Regions from separate parts of the Limosilactobacillus fermentum genome, predicted to be linked through region 2. Evidence: riboswitches for the same ligand, from Rfam matches in the RefSeq annotation. Region 2 holds a riboswitch; the other holds the start of a gene.
The links. A riboswitch is a leader RNA that binds a small molecule or an ion and turns the genes downstream of it on or off. The one in region 2 is predicted to bind thiamine pyrophosphate.

Region 1 (3,244 bases), 190 kb from region 2:
CTGGGCCAATTTGAGCGGGGTGGTGGTAAAGGTCACCGTCGCCCCTAGCATTACGTAGAGGTAGATCCGGCTGACTAAGACGAAGCCAAAGTGCCAGTCGTGGCCGGGGCTATAGAAAACGATCGTCACAAAGAGGGCCAGGGCCGGTAAGAAGGGGCCAGCCAGCAGCCGCAGCCACTGGCGCCAGTGAAGGCGGTGGGCCAATAAGACGAAAATGGCAATCACTAAGAAGACCAGGTTGGCCGTTAAGCGGCTGGTAAAGGAGACCTCAAAGGAAATTAGGAGAACCAACAGCAGTTGCAGACTAGGATTCATGGTGCACCTCCCCTTGGTAAGTTAAGTGGTGGTCGGCTAAGTGGAGGCGGTAATCGATGTGGTTGGCCAGCCCGGCTAGCTGGTGGCTGATGATGATCAGCGTTTGCGGCCAAACTTGGCGGCTCGCGTCGATCAGCTCCCACACCACTTCAATCGACTTACTGTCGAGGCCGGCGAAGGGTTCGTCCAGGAGTAAGACCGGTTGACCCATCATTAGCATCAACAGCAGTTGGAGCTTTTTTTGCTGGCCGCCGGAAAGCGAGTAAACGACCCGTTCGTCCATCCCGGTCAGCCCCAGTTTTTTCAGGGTAGCTTGGACCCGTTCCGGGGTAAAGTAGGGGTTTTGCCCCTGTTGTTGGCTAAGCTCCAGTTCTTCTTTGACCGTCACGTTGAGGTACTGGTCAGAGGCGCGCTGAAAGACGAGGCCGACTTGGCGGGCGTACGGGGCCGCCTTGGCCTGTTTGATTTCTTGGCCCTGGTAGGTAACCGAACCTAGGTAGGGGCGTAGCTTGGTCAGGGCCCGAAAGAGGGTGGTTTTGCCGCTACCGGATTCCCCGGTTAGCAGGGTGACCCGGTCTTTAAAGAGGCCTAGCTGGTCGATGGTTAACAGTGTTGCACCGTTCGTAATTAGTTTTAAGTCGGCCAGGGAAAAGAGGGGCGTGGTCCCTTCAGTTGGCAAGTAAGCTGGGAGTGGTTTAGCTAGTTGCTCGGCTTGATCAAAGCGCTCCGTTGCCTCTTCGCCTTGTAATAAGCGACAGCGCCCCTTTTCAAAGGCGATCACGGTCGGCTGGTACTGGCGGTAGCCCTGTAAGTCGTGGTCGGCGATGATAACGGTCTTGCCCTGGTTTTTAAGCTCCACTAAGCGGGCCAACAATTGGGTCCGGTGGTCATGATCGAGGGAGGCGAAGGGTTCGTCCAGGAGGATCAACTGGCTATCCATGGCCACGGTGATCGCAAGGGCGACGAGCTGTTGTTCACCACCGGACAGGGTTACTAAGCGCCGGTCGGCTAGGTGGTCGGCCTGGCAAAACTTCAGCGCTTGTTCCACCTTGGCCGGGATCTGGTTGGCCGGAAGCGCCAGGTTTTCCAGGGCAAACTCAACCTCGTGGCGCGGGGTGTCGAGGGCAAACTGGAGGCTCGGGTCCTGAAACATCAAGGAAGCCGTGCCCGGTTCGACCCCACTTACCTCGCCGGTTAAGGTCCCTCCGTACCGGGGTAAGAGGCCGGCCATAATGCTCAAGAGGGTCGATTTTCCACTACCAGAAGGGCCGGAAAAGAGGTAGAGCTCCCCGGCCGGCAGGGTTAGGTTTAGGTCGACTAAAACCGGTTCCTCTTGGTAGGCAAAGTTTAGGTGCTGGATACGGTATTCCATGGGTTAGGCCTGGGCTTGCGGGATGACGTGGGCGCGTTCCAAGAGGTTAGTGATCAACTTGACCAAGACCCCGCAGAAAAGAAACATCGAGATGAAGCGAATCGCAAAGCAGGCTAAGAGGATCGGCAGGGCGAAGTGGCTGTAACCGTTACGGAACCAGTCCCAGGCAAAGGTTAGGATGGTGGTGGTGGCCGTCGTTGACAGGATCGTCAGCCAGTTGTACATCCGGTAGCCAACTAGGGTGAACCCGAGTTCAGAAGCAACCCCTTGGACCGCCCCGGAAATCAGGTTCGAAGCCCCCCATTGGCCGCCTAAAAACATTTCCCCGGCCGCCCCGAGAAATTCGCCCAAAAAGGCGGATCCCGGGCGCTTGAGCATGAAACCGGCTAATGGTCCGGCCATGCACCACAGGCCCATTGTAAAGTCGTTGCCGGCCGCCCCCAGGCCGATTGGCGTCAGGGCTAAGGTAACGGCGTTGTAAACAAAGTCGCCGGCAAAGTAGATCACCCCGAAGATGATCCCGATTAGGGCAAGTAAGATGACGTCGCGCAATCCGAAACGTGATTTATTTATGAGAAACATTCCTCCAAAAATTTTTACCATTCCTTGCCCAAAGAAAAAGCCACCCCGGGACATGGGGTGGCTGATTTTTGACGGTGATTACCTGTCGTTCCCTTCGTTGGTCCTAACCAAAGCAGGTTCAATGGGTATTTATCAGCCAATGGCACCCCAGACAAGATATGATTTAAGACCATCATACCTGTTTTTGGTAGTGGGGGCAAGAAAATTCTTACCGATCGCCTGCTTAGGACGGTTCGTGGCGCCACGCCTTGTTAAAAAACGGGAGTGCTCTGACTAGGTTGGAAAAAGGGCTACCCATATCTTGGGGATAAGTCCGTAATTATCCACAACCCCTTGGGGAAAAGTGGAAAAGCGGTGGAAAAGTTACCAAAAGACTAAGACCACGGAACGTGGCGTGACGAAAACGGGTAACATCGTAAGACAACGGAGAGTGGTGTGGAGGACAAAAGAAAAAGGAAGTGAGCATTATTTCGCTCACTTCCTGGCTTAGCCCATGGCCCGTCGAGAAGGTTGTTCCGCACTTCCTATTAGTGTTCCTTAAACAAGTTGGTCAACAGGTCCATGAAGGTGGCTAAGTAGCGCTCCTTGTCGACGTCGACGGCCACCTTGGTATTCGGGTTCGGGTCGTTTAAGCGGTCCTTATCCCCAATCGTACGGCCGTAGTTGTTTTCGTCGTAGATTACCTTCATGAACAGGGAAATCGTGGTCACAAAGGTTGGGTCTAAGGAGACCCCGACGGCCAGTGGGTCGTGCAGGGCGCAACCGTTCTTGTCGATGTCTAAGTTGTAGTAGGCATCGATGTAAAAGTCGGTGATGTCAGCAAAGGCAATCCCGGACTTGGTGCCCAGTTCGCGCCACTGTTGGGTTTCCTTCTTAGTTAAGAGGGTCCGCAAAGTGACGTCCAAGCCAACCATCGTCAGTGGTAGGTCGCTTCGTAAGACCACGTCGGCTGCCTTAGCATCTTGGTTGATGTTG
Region 2 (3,244 bases):
TTTGCGTTGATCATCAATATACTTGGCTACTGCTTGTTCATTAACGCTCCCAATGCTTTCAACATAATAACTTGGTGACCATAGGTGACGACCTTGCTTTTTCCAGTAGCTAGTTTGTAGTTCTGGACATTCTCGGAAGAGGTGCCGTGCAGAAATGCCTTTAAGCCAGCGCATGATGTTAGTTACAGACAGTTTTGGCGGAGCGCTCACTAGTAAGTGGATATGGTCATCTTTACCAATCTCCATATGAGCAATCGTAAATCCATATTTTGAAGCTATATCATATAATGATTGCTTCAAGACTTCTTCTACGTGTCCTTTCAACACTTTATTACGATATTTAGTTCCCCAAATTAAATGATAATTAAGATTGTAGACTGACGTTCTACCATATGTAATTCTTTTTGTATCTTTCATACCAATAATTATATTACATTACGGTTCGATCATGTGCCCTAAGGGCACAAAAAAAGGCAATTCATCACGTCCTTAAAAGAACGTGTTTCCTTGCCCGCTTTCAAAAACGGCCTCCTCCCCTTTGTCAAACGGGACCAGAATGGGCGCCGGGCCTTCATGGATAACGACTTTAACTTCTTGAAGGTCATTAACTGCCTCAAGAAGAGTGGTGTCCCGGTTAAAGACATCGCGGGCTTTATCAACTTATGTATGCAAGGGGATCAAACCCTTGCCGAACGCTACGATTACCTAGACCAAGAAGAAACGGTCATCGAAGCTAAGGTGGCCGAATTGCAAGAACAACTCGATTTCTTGCGCTTCAAAAAGTGGTACTACAAAACGTCTCTACAGGCCGGGACCGAAGCCGTCCACTTTATGGAGGGGACCAACGTCGTCCAACCAGACATTCACGAACAGTACCTAAAACTTAAGCAGCAAACCCCGCCGGACCAGTTCCGTCAGTTAATCGACCTTTAGCCCCGCTCTATTTCCCAGGAAATGACTGGCCATAGCGCCCGTACCAAGACGTAGGCCAGTGCGGCGCCAACGACCGCACTAGCCGAAAAGCTTGGGATAAATAACATTAAACCACCCTTACCGAATAAAAGCATTGCCAGCGGGACCGCCACTAGGGCGCCCACCAAGCCGGTTCCGACCACCTCCCCGAGGACGGCCAGGACCGGTTTTTTGAACTTCTGGTATAACCAACCGGCCAAGAAGGCGCCGATCATGCTACCCGGGAAAGCAAAGACCGTCCCGGTTCCCAGCAGGTTCCGTAGGATTGAAGTTGCCAAGGCTTGACCAAGTGCCCACCAGGGACCCAGGATGATCCCACTCAAGACGTTGACCAGGCTTTGGACCGGTGCGCACTTAGCGATCCCGATCGGAAAGGAAAAGAGACTCCCCCCGTAGGTAGCAATGGCGACAAACAGGGCGGTCAACACCAACTTTTTAATCTGCGTTTGCTTTGGCTCCATTAGTTGCTCCCCCTTTAGTTAGGCTGGTTGAATGGCGTGCGCCCTGACCAAGAGGCGGACAACGTAGTGGACTAAGACGGCCCCAAACAAAAGGTCGGAAACGAGCCGGGTGCAAAACAGGGCGAGAATCATCGGTAGAGCTAAGTGAATGTAACCCTGCTTAAAGATTTCGTAGGCAAAGGACACCACCGTGACCCAAAAGGCCGATGAAATCAGCGCCGGCCAGCCCCAGTTCTTGTAGCGCAGGGTTAAAAAGCCCAGTTCACTCCCGGCCACGGCGGCTAACACCTCCCAATCACGGCCGTCCCCGGGAGCCGGAGAATGGCAATTGCTAGTGGTCCGGCCATGATCCAAAGGCCAAATAAGACCTCGTTGGCAAAGGGACCGATCACGAGGTAAAGCGGGGCGTAAATGACGTCTGTTCCGACAAAGAGCGCCCCAAATATTAGGGCGATCAACATGATGAAGATAATGTCTTTGAGTGTGAGATGCTTCATGGTTTTCACTCCAAAAAAAGCCCTTCTGTCCGGGGGCAGAAGAGCTGGAATGGCGGGGAAATTCCGTTGATTCAACTATCTTCCTCCGCTAGTATTAACTAGATCAGGTTCAATGGGTATTTCTCAGCTAAATCAATAGCACCCCAGACAGATTCTGATATTTACGTTACCCTAAGTCAACCACACTTCCGCCCAAAAGAAAAGGGGCAGTTTGAATTACCGGGGACCAAAATTTACAAGAACTTTACCAAAGACTGACCATAGCTCCTCTTCCCCTTGCTATAATGGTAGCTGAATAAATTTGCGGAGCCCCTTTAAAGTAGTCGGGGCGCAAGGAGGATATGCTGTGCTTGAAATACTGAAAGCCGTGATCTTAGGAATCGTTGAAGGAATCACCGAATTTTTACCGATCAGTTCGACCGGTCACCTGGTCCTTGTCGATGAGTTTATTAAGCTCAACGAACCCAAGAAGTTTATCGACATGTTCAACGTCGTGATCCAACTTGGGGCCATCATGGCGGTGGTGGTCTTGTACTTCCACAAACTCAACCCCTGGTCACCGAAAAAGTCCCGCTTGGAACGGTCCCAAACCTGGACCCTGTGGAAAAAGGTGATCATCGCCGTGATTCCTTCGGTGATCATCGGCTTACCGCTCAACGACTGGATGGACGCCCACCTCATGAACTGGCTGGTGGTTTCGATCGCCCTGATCGTTTACGGGGTCTTGTTCATCGTAATCGAAAACCACAACCAAAACCTACGGCCCCGCTTTGACAGCCTCAACACCCTACCTTACAAGGTGGCCATTCTGATCGGGTGCTTCCAGATCCTCTCCTTGATCCCCGGAACGTCGCGGTCGGGAGCTACGATCCTAGGGGCGATCCTCATTGGGACTTCACGCTACGTGGCCGCCGAATTCTCCTTCTTCTTGGCGATCCCGACCATGTTCGGGGCCTCCCTGTTGAAGTTGTACAAGTTCTTCGCCCACGGCGGGACCCTGGCCGGCAACCAAGGCCTCATCTTGGCCGTTGGGGTGATCGTTTCCTTCGTGGTGGCCTACGCCTCGATCCGTTTCTTGTTAAATTACATCAAGACCAAGGACTTCAAGGCCTTTGGGTGGTACCGGATCATCCTCGGGGTGATCGTGATTGCCTACTTCGCCCTGTTAGCCCACTAATCCGTTAACTGCATCAAAAAGACCGGCTGTGATTACCAGCCGGTCTTTTTTGATGCAGTTAGTTAACCGTCCAACCCCCATCGGCCTTGACGATGTCGCCGTTGATAAAACTTGCTTCGTCTGAGGCCAAGAAGAGG

Region 1: another riboswitch for thiamine pyrophosphate. It lies ahead of FG166_RS09110 (ECF transporter S component); the one in region 2 lies ahead of FG166_RS09680 (ECF transporter S component).

The regions. Positions count from the first base shown of each region.
Region 1 is NZ_CP040910.1:1,810,616-1,813,859, reverse strand. It holds gene FG166_RS09120 (energy-coupling factor transporter transmembrane component T family protein) at 1-315, opposite strand, end outside; gene FG166_RS09115 (ATP-binding cassette domain-containing protein) at 305-1,687, opposite strand; gene FG166_RS09110 (ECF transporter S component) at 1,691-2,269, opposite strand; TPP riboswitch at 2,340-2,429, opposite strand; gene FG166_RS09105 (nucleoside hydrolase) at 2,797-3,244, opposite strand, start outside.
Region 2 is NZ_CP040910.1:1,616,211-1,619,454, forward strand. It holds gene tnpA (IS200/IS605 family transposase) at 1-417, opposite strand, end outside; gene FG166_RS08180 (MerR family transcriptional regulator) at 508-933, shown strand; gene thiW (energy coupling factor transporter S component ThiW) at 930-1,433, opposite strand; gene FG166_RS09675 (ABC transporter permease) at 1,452-1,709, opposite strand; gene FG166_RS09680 (ECF transporter S component) at 1,715-1,930, opposite strand; TPP riboswitch at 1,994-2,086, opposite strand; gene FG166_RS08195 (undecaprenyl-diphosphate phosphatase) at 2,277-3,107, shown strand; partial or broken gene FG166_RS08205 (SDR family oxidoreductase) at 3,166-3,244, opposite strand, start outside.